2 regions of the Shewanella sp. GutCb genome follow, and region 2 is predicted to be linked to the other one. Evidence: predicted binding sites of a transcription regulator. Region 2 holds the regulator's gene; the other holds the start of a gene.

Region 1 (7,461 bases), on a different contig from region 2:
TCTTCAAGGCTTTGCTTCAGTTCCGCCAGCTTATTAAGCAATTGATTTGCTGTTTTAAAGCGTATCAACGCTAACTCTATAATTTTATCTAGACGTGCAAAATTAAATTGCTGCGGGATATAAGTCACTCGTCCACATTGTAATAGTGCCGCGATTTGCGAGGGCTCTGCACGCCTTGAGGTTATAATCAGCGGCACAGCTGCAAACATCATGACTCGTTCAATGAACTGGACGTGCATCGCCGTCATTGAGTCAACGCATAAAAGCACAATATCGCTATCCGTTTTTAGCGAAAAACGTTCTAATTCAGATAACGTGTTGAATTTTATTAGCTCATGGTTGCGGTTGACTGCACTGCTTAATAGCGGCTCATGATCCGTCATATCATATAGATTCAGTATGCGCATTAGCCACCTCACAATTAGTCGTAAGCGATAGATAAGGCTTGAAAATAGCTGTAGCAGATTGAGTCATTAAGTGGGAATGCCTACTCATCCAATATTCACTCGCCAACCTCTTAGCGTTATCAATATTGAGGGACTGATCCGTTAACATCAGTACCGCCATGACATTGGTCATAATAGCGCTGTGAGCCCGAAGAGCTTCGGTTGCATTTCCAGTGCTAGTACAAATATCATGACTATCGCTGTCCAACGGCTCACCATTCCAAATTGCCGTTAACCACTGCGCCTGAAGTTGTGCCGCTTGCGCCTTACGGCCTATTAACGCATTAAGCTGAGTTGTAATCTCAACCTGAGCAAATCCTTCATGCCTGAAAACATTGATGCTGCTGCTCGATCTTGGATTTAATTCACACTCTCCTTGATAGCCTTTAAATATCGCCACATTCGTTCTATGTAATGCTTGCGCATTGTCAGCCATTAACTTGGCCACGTTCAAATGAATATCATCTAGGCCCGGATGAAAATAACTTCTAAGACTGAGCCTTGCCCCCGTAGGGTTGATACAACGGATGGCACTTTGATAAAGACTTCTAAGGCCAATTTCCTGATGAATATCCGTAAACGAATTCACTAGGGGGGACAATACATCGGCGTTGACATAACAGATCCCCGTTGATGTTAATGCAACTTCCGCTTCGGCCATTGAAGTGGCACTGGTGATCCCTACCGCCTCAACGAAACCCGCAATGTGTTGCCGATGAGGCAATACCCTATTATCGCCGTGCAATAATATCTTAAACCCATTACCAGCCAACAGTTTGGCGCTCAGCAGTAAATAAGGCAGCTGATCTCTCTTTGCGCCATAACAGGGCCAGTCAATATCGACCTGAAGTTGCTGCCATTGATTATCGACCGTAGAGCGCAGAGCGAGTGCCGCCCCAGCAACCTCTTCTGCGGTCTCACCTTTTACGCGCATAAGCATTAACGCCACACTAAGCTGGGTAACAGTGCCAATGTTGTCGTAAAAACCACGAACCAACTGAAAGCTTTCAACTAACGTCAATGATCGAGACCCTTTTTTACCTCGGCCAAGCGTTTTAATAAGCTGTCGATATTCTGCCGGGTCAGTCACTCCTGTGAGCTTATTATTGTGACTATCCATATGCACGCTCAAATGCATTACTTTTAACATCGCTGTTGATATCACAAGCAGCCAACCATTGCGCTAGCTCTTGCCCTATACCAACCACCTCTCCCACGATTAAAAGCGTTGGACCGTCGACGTTAATGGTCGTGGCAACATCCACCATATTTTGCACAGAGGTGGTCATTATCGATTGATTATCGCGGGCACCATTGCTAATAAAGGCCACAGGTAAAGAGAGTTTTGCTCCCGCTTGTAGTAAACCATGGGCGATATCAGCCGCTCTCTCTTTTCCCATATAGAAAACCATGGTACTTTTTGCCGCTAACAATCCCGCCCACTCTATCGCGGTGTCATCACAAAGATGTCCGGTCACAAAAGTAACCGAGCGCGCAACCTTTCTATGCGTCAACGGGATCCCCGCACCAGCAGCGCAGCCTAACGCGGCAGTCACTCCAGCGACGAAATGGCTTTTAACGCCGTTTTCAGCCAAAAATAGGGCCTCTTCAGCGCCTCTACCAAACACATTAGGATCACCGCCCTTAAGTCTAATAACCACTTTACCTTGTTGGCTTAACTGCAGCAGTTTTAGGTTTATTTGTTCTTGCGTTGCACTGGGTTTTCCAAAACCCTTACCCATGTCATACATGTCGCAATCATCAGCGGCTAATTGCAAAATATCTTTACTCACCAAATTGTCATAGACGATCGCTTGTGCTGCTGTAATCGTTCTGGCCGCCTTAATCGTTAACATATCGATATCACCACAACCCGCCCCTACAATCGTTACTGTATTGGGGTCATCGTTACCCGTGGGGTCCTTAAGCTGCAGTAGCTCTACCAACAATAAGTCACTATTTGTTGGCTTTATTGATCGCGTTAACTTGCCAATATGATTGAGTTTCATTAAGCAACCTCCTGCTTTGATTTCTGTTGTTCTGCAATAACTGAATCGGCAATATCATTCACTTGGTTTAAGCAGCTGCCACACACAGCACTGCATTTGAGTTTTTGCTGCACCGCGTCGACAATCAACGCCGTTGTTGTCGCGCCACAGTCAAAACTCACCAGCATCTGTTGCTCAATTTCATTTTCGGTCACGCCAGTACAGGCGCAGACCACTTTGCGACTACCTGCTCGTAAAACCTGGTGTAAGTATTTAATAAATTTAGTATCAAAAGGATTGTTGATAAAGGATTGAATCGCGTTAACATCAATGTCTAACACCTGCTCACATGTGATAAGTAAGCTTTTGAGGCTACCTTGGCTGAGGATGCAGTAAATCTGTTTGTCTTGATCGCGCCAGTGCATAATACGGTGGTAAGACAATGGACTGAGGTTCGCCCCACGGTGCTGTTCAAGCTCCATCATCTCAGAGGTAAAGCTCGATGTTGCCGCAATATGACGGCAGACCCCACCGCGGAGTTGCTGCTTTACGTCCCAACAAAGTTGCTGAGGATCGATTAGCGTCTGCCCCCACTCGATCCCCTGCTGCAACACCTGCTGATGTTGCAATTCAACCCATTGATTTTTAAAACCGGGTTGTTTTGAAAAAGGATCAACATGAGCGGCTGTTACCTTATTTACACCACCACTTTTGCTAAATTGCGATGACCAATGCATTGAAAGAAACGCTGTATCTTGCAATAGTGATTCATCAATCACCGCTCGAGCGATAAGTGGCTCCACTAGGTTATCGGTTTTAATTGCCACCAGCCCACCAGCCTCTAACCCATGCTTATTCAGAGTATGTGCATCGAGCATCAATTCAGGTTGATAATTTGAGGCTGCCAGTTGCTCAATATGCCCCGTTCTCGTCATGGTGTGCCATTGATCGCGACTACGACCACTGTTTAACCGCACTCGATTCTGACTTAAGGAATGATGGTCAATCACGGCTTGGATATCGCTCGCTTGAGACAATCGAGTCTCTACAAAGTGAGCTTTACCACTGTGAGTGGCAAACTGACCTTGGGTAAATAAGCGAATGTTTTTTTGGCCGATCGCATCGACATGTTCAACCGGCCATTGGGTGGGTATTAGTTGCTTATATTGCTCAGTGGATAGATCTGATAAACCCGCGAGGGATAATTGTTTTTCAGGAAAGTTTTGCTGCACTTTTACAGTGAGATTAGCGTACTCATTAAAGATATCGGCACTGTCTTTGAATGCAAACTCATCATTAAACCCAAGCTGTTTTGCGACTTCACACAGCGCCCACCAATCCGCTTTTGACTCTCCTTGAGGCTGAATAAAGCCGCGTTGACGGCTAATAGTTCGTTCACTGTTGGTGACCGTGCCTGACTTTTCTGACCACCCCTGCGCCGGTAGTAACATATCGGCATATTGAGCGGTATCGGTGTCGGCTGTAATATCAGAAACCACCACATAATCACACTGCTGTAATGCCTGTTTTACTAACTGGGTATCAGGCATTGAAACCGCCGGGTTGGTGCCCAAAATCCACACCGCCTTTATTTTACCCTTTGCCATATCGGCAAACATCTCAGTGGCGGTTAATCCTTTGGATTTTGGCAGCGCTGATGTCTGCCAAAAGTCTCCCACTAACTGCCGTTCTGGCTCCGAAAAGCCAAGGTGACAGGCTAGCTGGGTTGCCAGGCCGCCTACTTCACGACCTCCCATTGCATTGGGTTGTCCCGTTAACGATAAGGGGCCACAACCAACTTGACCGATATCACCTCGCGCCAAGTGACAGTTAATAATCGCATTAGCAGTGTTAGTGCCAGAGGTTGACTGATTAACGCCTTGGCTACTGGCTGTAACCACTTTATGATCTTGTTGGTAAAGTGCGTAAAACAATTCAATCTTATCTGCTTCAAGCCCTGTGACATCGACAATGTCGGCCTGCGTGGCACCGCTTTGTCGGGCACTATGAAGTGCTTGTTTGAAGCCTTCCGTATGACGATGTATATAGTCATCATTCAGTTGGCCTTTATCGGCTAGGGAACAGAGTAAACCATTAAATAAGTGCAGATCTGAGCCTGGAGTGAGTTGCAAATGTAGATCTGCTTGCGACGCTGTGGCTGTTAGCCGTGGATCGATTACCACAATTTTAGTACCACGCTTTGCTCTAGCAGCGAGAATTTTTTTAAATAGAACCGGATGGGTCCAAGCGGTATTTGCCCCGACTAATACCACCACATCAGCAAGTTGCAGATCTTCATAACAACCAGGAACCACATCTTCTCCAAAAGCTCGTATATGGGCACTTACCGCTGACGACATGCATAATCTGGAGTTAGTATCAACATTTGCGGTACCCATAAACCCTTTGGCAAGCTTATTGGCAACATAATAGTCTTCGGTCAGTAACTGACCTGAAAGGTAGAAAGCGACAGAATCGACTCCGTGCTCAGCGATGGTATCTTTAAAATTTTTCGCTATTTCTACTGTCGCAGCAGACCAGCTAATATTTTGATCGCCGGCCTCTAAACCTGAACGGTTTCTTCGGCGTGGGTACAGTAATTTATTCGGAATGTTTAAACTATCGATTAATGCAAGTCCCTTACCGCATAAGTCTCCAGAATTAGCCGAATGTTCACTATCACCAGAAACCGTCAATGTAGGGTGGTGTGAAAAGCTGATGCTGTCTGTTTCGATAAGATTATTAACTGTAACCCCGCAGCCAACGCCACAGTATGCACAGGTTGTTTTACAGCTTGGCATGATTAGCATCTCTTAATATTAGTATTAACTCATGCCTATCACTTCGCAAATCCTATGCCAATACACAACCAACTGTTTTATATACTAAATAAAGAAAACGAATTCATAAGTTATCATCTAATGTGCTACATGAGTGCATATTCACGCACTAAAATCAGGCAAACTATTGATAAAAAACAATGGGATAACCATAAAGAGGTATTAGCAGATTTAAAACGATAGACAAATAACAACAAGAGGACGAATCAACGGAAAAAGATCAGGTGACCACATTGAGTCACTATTGACGCCTGACATCGATTAAAAACATCAGTCTCAAATTTTTGGCACAAAAAAGCCAGCGCGAAGCTGGCTTTTATTGGTAACGGTTTAGGTTACTTAAGTATTGACTCTGCCGTACGGCCATCATCGTGACAGCTGTCACATGTTGGCTTATCACCCACGTTCATTTCGTGAGGTGCATGACAATCAGCACACATCAACATGCCATCGTGTGGTTGATGAACAGCGTCCATCTCGTCTAATGTACCGTGACAAGATTGGCATTGCTCAAATTCGTACTCGCCATCTGCAGATGGAGAACCGTCTGCGTGACATGCTTCACATCCGTCCATTTCTGCATGCATTTCAGCCAGTTCTTGGCCTTCAGCGAAAACAGCAGGAGATAATGCTAGCGCTGCGATAGCCGCACCAAAGATTGCACTTAATAGTTTTTTGCTCACAATTGTATCCTCATTTAATGTCCGCATAGTGGAAACGCTATCAGTCAGGTTTGTTTCCATCTTGCGATCAATATTATTAGCACGACTTAGCTTAATTTAGCTAAGGAATGACAAATTCGCAACTAATTTAGTTTGAAGATCATATCATTGTGGTAAATAGCAAAACGTGCGCTCCATCAAATTATACGGCTCACTTGCGCTATGAAAGCCCACAAGCGTTCAATTATCATCTTGATTTTGAGTGGTAAAAACACGATTCGGAAGTTTAACCTCCGAATCGGCTTTATTAGTGAAACATGAATTAGCTTGCTCTTAGAGCCGCAATACGTTTCTCAAGTGGTGGATGGCTCATCAATAATTCAGACATTGATTTCTTACCATTGATACCAAGTGCTGACATCTGAGCTGGCATAGCGCCTGTCTCTGGGCCTTGACGAAGCCTGTCGAGCGCAGCAATCATCTTCGCTTTACCGGCCAATTTAGCACCGCCTTCATCTGCTCTAAACTCACGAATACGAGAGAAGTACGCCACTATCATTGATGCCAAGATACCAAACAGCATATCGAGCACAAAGACAACGCCCATATAGGCGAACATACCAAGGCCTTCACCTTCTTCATCATTGCTAGACACAAAATTGTTGATAATGCCTGCAACCACTCGAGCTGCAAAAATCACAAAGGTATTAACCACGCCTTGAATAAGCGTCAGCGTCACCATATCACCGTTAGCAACGTGGCTGATTTCATGAGCGAGTACCGCTTCAATCTCATCATGATTCATACCATAAAGTAAGCCACTACTGACTGCGACCAACGAGTTGTTTTTACTCGGGCCCGTTGCAAAAGCATTGAATTCTGGCGATTGATAAATGGCCACTTCAGGCATTTTAATCCCCGCTTGCTCCGCTTGGCGCGTAACCGTCTCAACGAGCCAACGCTCGGTATTATCACGAGGCGTTGTAATGACTTCACAACCCATGGTTTTCTTTGCCATCCATTTAGAGATAGCCAAGCTGATAAATGCACCACCAAAACCAAAAATAGCAGCGAAGACTAACAGTCCACCCATGGTTGAAGTATTAACACCCAAAATAGACATCACGATTGATGCCACTAATAAGATCGCCATATTGGTAGCAATCAGTAAAAATATACGCTTCATTTAAGCTCCTGTAGGATTCATACGTTCCAGATAAACACTCTTAAAGACATAATATGTCCAAAAGTTGAAATTTCAAGGTGCGCTAAGCAAAAAACAGTTCAACTGCGTTTATCTTAGACGATTCGCTTTATTTATCAGGAGCTGCGAGTTTATGCCGTTTTTATTAATCTAATCTTAAATCGCTACTGAATAGAAGGATAAGAAGATTAATCTTTTTTAACAGAGGGATAGCCCTTAATAAAATGAACAATTTAGCGTCATTTAAAGGGCTAAAATAGCGAGGAGTTGATTGTCTAAGCGAGCAGTGTTACATCAAGGTGCAACGCCGCTTCTGCTGCT
Region 2 (7,461 bases):
TTAACCGGTAAGGTCTCATTGGAAAACAATGTTATTATCGATTCTATTAGTCCAGAAGAGCCGATCCAAACATTGTCTACCTCCTATTTAGAGCTTGATCTAGAGACGATGGTTATGACCTCTGATGAAATCATTTACGTCACTGGCAATGAGTTTGTGATTCAGGGAACAGGCCTTTATGCTGATCTTAACGCCCAAAGTGTAAAGTTGATCAGTCAAGTCGAAGGGATCTACGATGTTAAGTAAGCGATTCAAAAAACAAATATACTCACTCATGCTAGCAACCCAATAGCGGAGTAGAAGGAAGTTATGAAATACAATCAATCAATACTTGCAGGTCTGTTGTGTCTGCTTAGCATTAGTAGCTACGCGCAAGTCGATGACTTAAAGCAAGAAGTTAAAATTGCTGCTGCCAGCCAAGAAGCTGATATAAAAAATAATCAGGTGATCTTTTTTGGTCCTGTAGAAGTAACTCAGGGTTCAATTAAAATGAAGGCTGATGAATTACGGGTGTTCTCTAAAGAAGCGAGCTCAGGAAAAATACTCGTGGCTACGGGTAATCCTGCGACATATACCCAAATGATGGAAGATGGCCGCCCGGCGATGGCAAGTGCGAAAGAGATCCGTTATGAGTTGGCAACAAGAACCTTAACCTTGTTAGGTAATGCAACCTTGGAGCAAGAGGGCAGCCAAGTCACGGGTAACCGCATCAAGTACAATATCGGACTACAAAAATTAGTCGCAGAAAGTACAGGTAAAGGTAATGATCGCGTGATCACTATCATTCAGCCTGAAGCTTATCAAGAAGAGACGCCTGAAACCCCAGCCGCACCCATTAAAAAGCAGGAACAGCAATGACCCAAAAAACGCTGACCGTACGCAATTTAGCGAAAAGTTATAAGAGCCGAGCCGTTGTTCAAGATGTGAGTTTAACGGTCAAAACAGGGCAAATTGTTGGGTTATTGGGTCCTAATGGTGCAGGTAAAACCACAACATTTTATATGGTTGTTGGTTTAGTTCAGAGCGACAAGGGTCAGATCTTAATCGATGACGATGATTTAACCTTAGACCCAATGCATCTCCGAGCACGTAAAGGCATTGGCTACTTGCCACAAGAGGCAAGCATCTTTAGAAAGCTCTCAGTGCGTGACAATATCATGGCAGTATTACAGACTCGCAAAGATATCAATAACGAGCAGCGTGAAGAGCAACTTGAACACCTACTCGAAGAGTTTCACATCACCCATATCCGCGATAGCCAAGGCATGGCGTTATCAGGTGGTGAACGCCGCAGAGTTGAAATTGCTCGAGCACTGGCAGCCAACCCAAAGTTTATTCTACTCGATGAACCTTTTGCCGGCGTTGATCCAATATCGGTTATCGATATTAAAAAGATTATTGAACAGTTAAAAAGCCGTGGCTTAGGGGTGTTGATCACAGACCACAATGTGCGTGAAACATTGGACGTTTGTGAACATGCCTATATCGTAAGTCACGGAAATTTGATTGCAGAAGGCACACCTGCCGAGATATTAGATAATCAGCAGGTTCGAGCAGTGTACTTAGGTGAACAATTCAGGCTATAGTTAACCCACAGTATGCGGGTTTAATTGTATAGCATTAGCTAAGTATATGAATACAATCAAAGTGTTGACTCTTTAAGCTCTCTTCGTCAAATCACCGAGCTTCAACGTTTAATTACAGTGTAGGGAATAGCGGTAAGATGAAAGCGTCACTCCAGCTCAAAATGGGTCAGCAGCTAACTATGACTCCACAATTACAGCAGGCTATTCGCCTTTTGCAATTGTCCTCTTTAGAGCTGCAGCAAGAGATCCAGCAAGCATTAGACTCTAATCCACTGCTTGAATTAGATGAAGAGCAATCCGATGGCGAGCCTATCAGCAACGAAGATAGAACCACCAGTGACTCTGACAGCTATTCAGAGTCGGATAGCGACAATGAATACAGCAGTAACACAGATGTTGATCCACAGCAGGATAGCGCTGCGGTAGACACCTCTGATGCATTAACGCAAGATTCAATGCCAGATGAACTCCCAATGGATACTACTTGGGATGAAGTCTATACCGTGTCTTCGAATTCAAGCTCCGGCGGAATGCGCGATGATGATATGCCATTCCAAGGCGAAACCACTGAAGGTTTATACGAACATCTTGAATGGCAGAAAAATCTAACGCCTTTTTCTGATAATGACCTAGCGATTGCCACCGCCATTATTGATGCGGTTGATGAGCGAGGTTACCTTACTCAGAATTGTGAAGATATTCTTGAAGCAATGGGCGATCCAGAGATCGAGATAGACGAAGTGGAAGCCGTACTCAAACGCGTGCAGCATTTCGACCCTATCGGCGTCGCAGCCAGAGATCTCAGTGAATGTCTGCTTATCCAATTAGCTCAATATGCAGAAACAACACCCCATATAGACAATGCTCGCCTGCTCATTAAAGATTACTTAGATTTGATTGCTGGACGTGATTTTAGGCAATTGATGCGTAAGACTAAGCTCAAAGAGGATGACCTGCGTGATGCTATCACGCTTATTCAAACCTTGAACCCAAGACCGGGCCTGGCAGTCACGCGAAGTAAAGACGAATATGTGATCCCCGACGTTTCAGTGACAAAAAAGAAAGGCCGTTGGGTGGTTGAACTCAACCCCGACTACATGCCAAAAATCAACGTCAATCAACACTATGCTTCGATGGCTCGTAGCCAAAAAAATCAAGCAGATGGCCAATTTATTCGTAGTCACTTACAAGAAGCTAAATGGTTTATTAAAAGCATTGAGAGTCGTAATGAGACCCTCCTAAAAGTCTCCAACTGTATTGTGAAGTTCCAACAGGGATTTTTCGAATATGGTGATGAAGCCATGAAACCTATGGTACTCAACGACATTGCTGAAGCCGTAGAGATGCATGAATCCACTATCTCAAGGGTGACCACACAAAAGTATATGCATACCCCTAGAGGTATTTTCGAGTTAAAGTATTTCTTCTCTAGTCATGTCGGAACCGACGACGGTGGAGAGTGCTCATCAACAGCAATTAGAGCGTTTATTAAGAAGTTAGTCGCAGCTGAAAACCAACAGAAACCATTAAGCGATAGCAAAATGGCGCAACTGTTGGCAGAACAGGGGATTAAAGTTGCTCGACGTACCATCGCGAAATACCGCGAAGCAATGATGATCCCGCCCTCAAACCAACGCAAGAGTTTATAACTAAAATTAGACACTTGGAGGAATCTTTCTATGCAAATTAACCTTACTGGGCATCACATTGAAATCACTGCGTCACTGCGCAGTTATGTTGAAGAAAAATTTACAAAGCTTGAACGTCATTTCGATCAGATCAATAATGTGCACGTCATATTGAATGTTGAAAAAATGCAACAGATTGCCGAAGCACGAATTCACCTGAAAAAAGGTGAAGTTTTTGCCACTTCGGAACATGCGGACATGTACGCCGCAATCGACTCCCTGATCGACAAATTAGATCGTCAGGTTATTAAACACAAAGAGAAGCTGACCAAACACTAACGATGGAACTATGTACCATCCTGCAGCCGGAATGCACTACCTGTGCCACTCCGGGCAGTAAGAAAAAAGTACTGGAACTCATCAGCGATATTGCCGCTGCCCAGTACCCTACCCTTTCTTCACAAGAGATTTTCGAAAGCCTGTTGGCTCGCGAAAAAATGGGTAGCACAGGTATAGGCAACGGTATAGCAATCCCTCACGGGAGATTGGCTAATATTGACCATCCATTGGGCATATTAATCAAATGTGAAACACCGATATCTTTTGACTCGATAGATAAGCAACCGGTTGATATATTATTTGCCCTGTTAGTGCCCGCAGATCAATGTGAGCAACATCTCGCGACGCTGTCTTCAATGGCAGAAAAGCTTAACGACAAAGCGATCGTGAAGCAGTTGAGAAAAAGTAAGAGTGAATCTGAGTTATATGACTTAATCACTCAATAGTGAGAGGTCTCTGATCTGTCGAGCTTAGTTTTTACGCATTTTTTGATGTTCAAGAAGTACAAGACATGAGCAAAGAGAAACGCTTACACACTCTTGTAGGAATAGCTTAGAAACACTTAAACCAGTGTTCCTAAGCTATTGTTGCCGTGTTATAGGCTATTTGTGGAGAATAATTAAACTGCATTGCCTCCGTATCGTCCCACCTCGCCAAAATAATGTATAAACTGCGGTAAAAACAAACCTAAAAGTGCAACTATCTCGACGGACTCAAGTCCGTAAGTCGCTAGAGATTACCGATATACAAGCAGTAAGATTTAACGACCTAGGCATTTATTACAGCAATATTATTTATTATTACCAACTAGCCTAAGCTATTGCTTTAAGCCAGAAAAAAGTTAATCTATAATCTTGTACACCCCGTATACATTTATAAAACATTAATTCTAACTTTTATTAGGTAGTGAAAAGATGAAACTCGTTCTAGTCTCTGGTCGTTCCGGCTCAGGCAAATCAGTACTGTTAAGAATGCTAGAAGATCTCGGCTATTATTGTGTCGATAATCTACCATTGCCAATGATGGGCACCCTGCTTGAACAACTTTCTGGTAACTCAGAGTTAGTCGCTATTAGTGTTGATATCCGCAACATGCCAGAAAAAGAGAACGAATGGATTAAGCATCTGACCAATTTGCCAGAAGGCGTGGAGTTATTGAGCTTCTTTTTAAACTCTAGCGATGAAGTGCTCCTCAAGCGCTACAACGAAACTCGTCGTCTGCACCCTTTGTCTCATGCAAACATTTCATTAAAAGAAGCAATTCAGCTTGAAGGGCGCCAGTTGGAACCGCTCGCTAAGATCGTTGACCATTATATTGATACTTCTACCCTCAATATTTACGATCTCAATGACCAAGTACGTGAGATCTTATTAGGCAACGTCGATAAAGAGCTGATGATCAAGTTTGAGTCTTTTGGGTTTAAACATGGCATGCCAACTGAAGCTGATTTTATGTTTGACGTTCGATTTCTTCCAAATCCACATTGGGAGCCGGATCTCAGACCCATGACAGGGCTCGATAAACCCGTGCAAGAGTTTTTAAATCTGCACCCTACAGTCAATAAGTTTATCTGGCAGATCGAGAATTTATTGGAGACTTGGTTACCCGATTTAGAACGTAACAACCGCAGCTACCTCACTATCGCTATTGGTTGTACTGGTGGCCAGCATCGCTCTGTTTATGTCACAGAACGACTCGCTGAACACTTCAAAAAAGGCCGACATAAAGTCACTTCTAGCCATAGAGAGTTAAAAAATGCCAACGATTGAACGGCAAGTCACCATCTGCAATAAGCTCGGGCTACATGCCAGAGCGGCAACAAAACTGGTGGTTTTAGCCTCAGAATTTGATGCCCAAATCACTATTATTCAAGGTGAAAAGCAAGCTTCAGCGGTAAGTGTACTAGGCTTACTCATGTTAGAAACTGGAATGGGTAAATCCATACAGCTTCTCGCCAACGGCCCAGATGCAAAACCAGCGTTAGATGCCATATGTCATTTGATCAATACCAAATTCGACGAAGATAATTAGTCCGTCCATTTTCCTAATATTTGTTATTTATCCCCCTTTACTTACGTTATGATAAGCGCCTTTTAAAAGACCCTGCGAGGGACCCATGCCGATTGAAGTCTTAGACAACGAAACAACAGACCAACGCCTCAATCAGCTAAATAAAGCATTAGGTAGCGGGATGTTTGTTCATGTCCGCAATATGTTGCAGGATATGGCAGCCACCGATATCGCCTTTATTCTCGAATCTTCGCCGCCCCGCACCCGCCAAGTTTTATGGCAATTGATTGACCAAGAGCACACAGGTGAAATTCTTGATGAGTTAGGCGAAGAGCTTAAAGACAATCTTATTCGCCAAATGAGTCCAGAGCGCGTCGCTAAAGCGGCTGAAAGCATGGATACCGATGACTTAGCCTACATTCTTAGAAGCTTACCAGACAGCATCTTTAATGAAGTGCTGCAGTCGATGAGTGCCCAAGACCGTGTCAGGGTTGAGCAGGCGCTCTCTTATCCCGATGATACTGCTGGCAGTATCATGAATACCGATACTGTAACCCTAAGACCCGACGTCAATATCGATGTGATATTGCGCTATTTGAGAATTCGCGGCGAACTGCCAGCCGCAACCGATATGCTGTATGTGGTCGATAAACAGGACCGAGTACTCGGCGGTGTGCGCATTGCCGATCTACTCACCTGTAATCCAGATTCATCGATTAGAGAGATCATGGCCGCCGATCTCGAAGCTATTCCCGTGGGTATGTCCGACAGTGAAGTGGCGCAACTGTTTGAGCGTCATGACTGGGTTTCTGCCCCCGTTATTGATGATGATAACAAGTTGCTTGGCCGTATTACCATTGATGATGTGGTCGATGTTATTCGAGAAGATGCCGAACATTCGATGATGGGTATGGCAGGTATGGATGATGATACCGATACCTTTGGTCCTGTACTCAAAAGTACCTTTCGCCGTTCACTGTGGTTAACCGTCAACTTGTTTGCCGCGCTGCTCGCAGCATCGGTGAGTAATATGTTCGAAGGAACATTAGAGCAATTTGCCACTATCGCGATTTTAATGACCATTGTTCCCAGTATGGGCGGTGTTGCAGGTAATCAAACCTTAGCGCTGGTCATTCGTGGTATCGCCTTAGGCCAAATTGGTCAAAGTAACTCCAGGTGGCTTATTGGCAAAGAGCTTGCCATTGGCTTTCTGAATGGCTTGCTGTGGTCCGTTCTTGTGTTTGCAGCAGTGTGGGCTTGGAAAGGTGACATTACCTTGGGAGCAACGATTGGTGGAGCTATGCTCATCAACATGACGGTTGCAGGCCTTGCTGGCGCAAGTATTCCGTTATTGCTTAAAAAGATGAACATCGACCCAGCGCTTGCAGGCGGCATGGTATTAACCACAGTGACTGATGTTATCGGCTTATTTGCCTTCTTAGGACTGGCGACCGTATTCCTGATAAAGTAGCTTAAAGAAAGTTGAATAAACTAAAGACCGCCTTTTAGCTAATGCTAGAAAGCGGTCTTTTAGTATTCATCAATCTTCACGCAGAGCTTGTTGTATTTATCGTTTGAGTGGCGCTTTAAAACCATAGTCCGCTAAGATTGTTTGGCCCTTTTCAGATAACACAAACATTGCTAGTTTCCAGGCATCAGGTTGTGCAGCCTTTAACACGACTAAGCCATAATCTGCTCCCACCGCTATCTCATTGGGCAGCTGTACCACTTTCAAGCTAGGCACCTCTTTTTGTGCAAGAACAGCATTAGTGCAATAGGTTAAAAAGATGTCAGCGCGATTATTTTCCATCACCCAACCATAGGTATTACGGCCACTAGGTGCTTTAGCACTGGTTTCACCGCCCGTTAGCTGTAATGCTTTGTTCTCTAATTTATTT

Evidence for each region. The regulator sigma-54, encoded in region 2, starts transcription at its own class of promoters, with help from an activator protein. The targets are predictions, from matches to a motif close to GTTGGCACGNNNNTNGNNT.
Region 1: a site for sigma-54 is predicted at 5,279-5,297, ahead of CXF86_RS21990 (nitrate reductase). Genes of this name have one in related genera too.

Annotation. Positions count from the first base shown of each region.
Region 1 is NZ_PJBL01000106.1:129,305-136,765, reverse strand. It holds gene CXF86_RS22005 (ANTAR domain-containing response regulator) at 1-407, opposite strand, end outside; gene CXF86_RS22000 (glycosyl transferase) at 385-1,566, opposite strand; gene cobA (uroporphyrinogen-III C-methyltransferase) at 1,559-2,455, opposite strand; gene CXF86_RS21990 (nitrate reductase) at 2,455-5,235, opposite strand; gene CXF86_RS21985 (tetraheme c-type cytochrome CctA) at 5,610-5,957, opposite strand; gene htpX (protease HtpX) at 6,259-7,122, opposite strand; gene bioD (dethiobiotin synthase) at 7,416-7,461, opposite strand, start outside.
Region 2 is NZ_PJBL01000020.1:45,102-52,562, reverse strand. It holds gene lptC (LPS export ABC transporter periplasmic protein LptC) at 1-246, shown strand, start outside; gene lptA (lipopolysaccharide transport periplasmic protein LptA) at 310-858, shown strand; gene lptB (LPS export ABC transporter ATP-binding protein) at 855-1,586, shown strand; gene CXF86_RS12065 (RNA polymerase factor sigma-54) at 1,724-3,235, shown strand; gene hpf (ribosome hibernation promoting factor) at 3,266-3,553, shown strand; gene ptsN (PTS IIA-like nitrogen regulatory protein PtsN) at 3,556-3,999, shown strand; gene rapZ (RNase adapter RapZ) at 4,468-5,322, shown strand; gene CXF86_RS12045 (HPr family phosphocarrier protein) at 5,309-5,584, shown strand; gene mgtE (magnesium transporter) at 5,670-7,034, shown strand; gene CXF86_RS12035 (molybdate ABC transporter substrate-binding protein) at 7,131-7,461, opposite strand, start outside.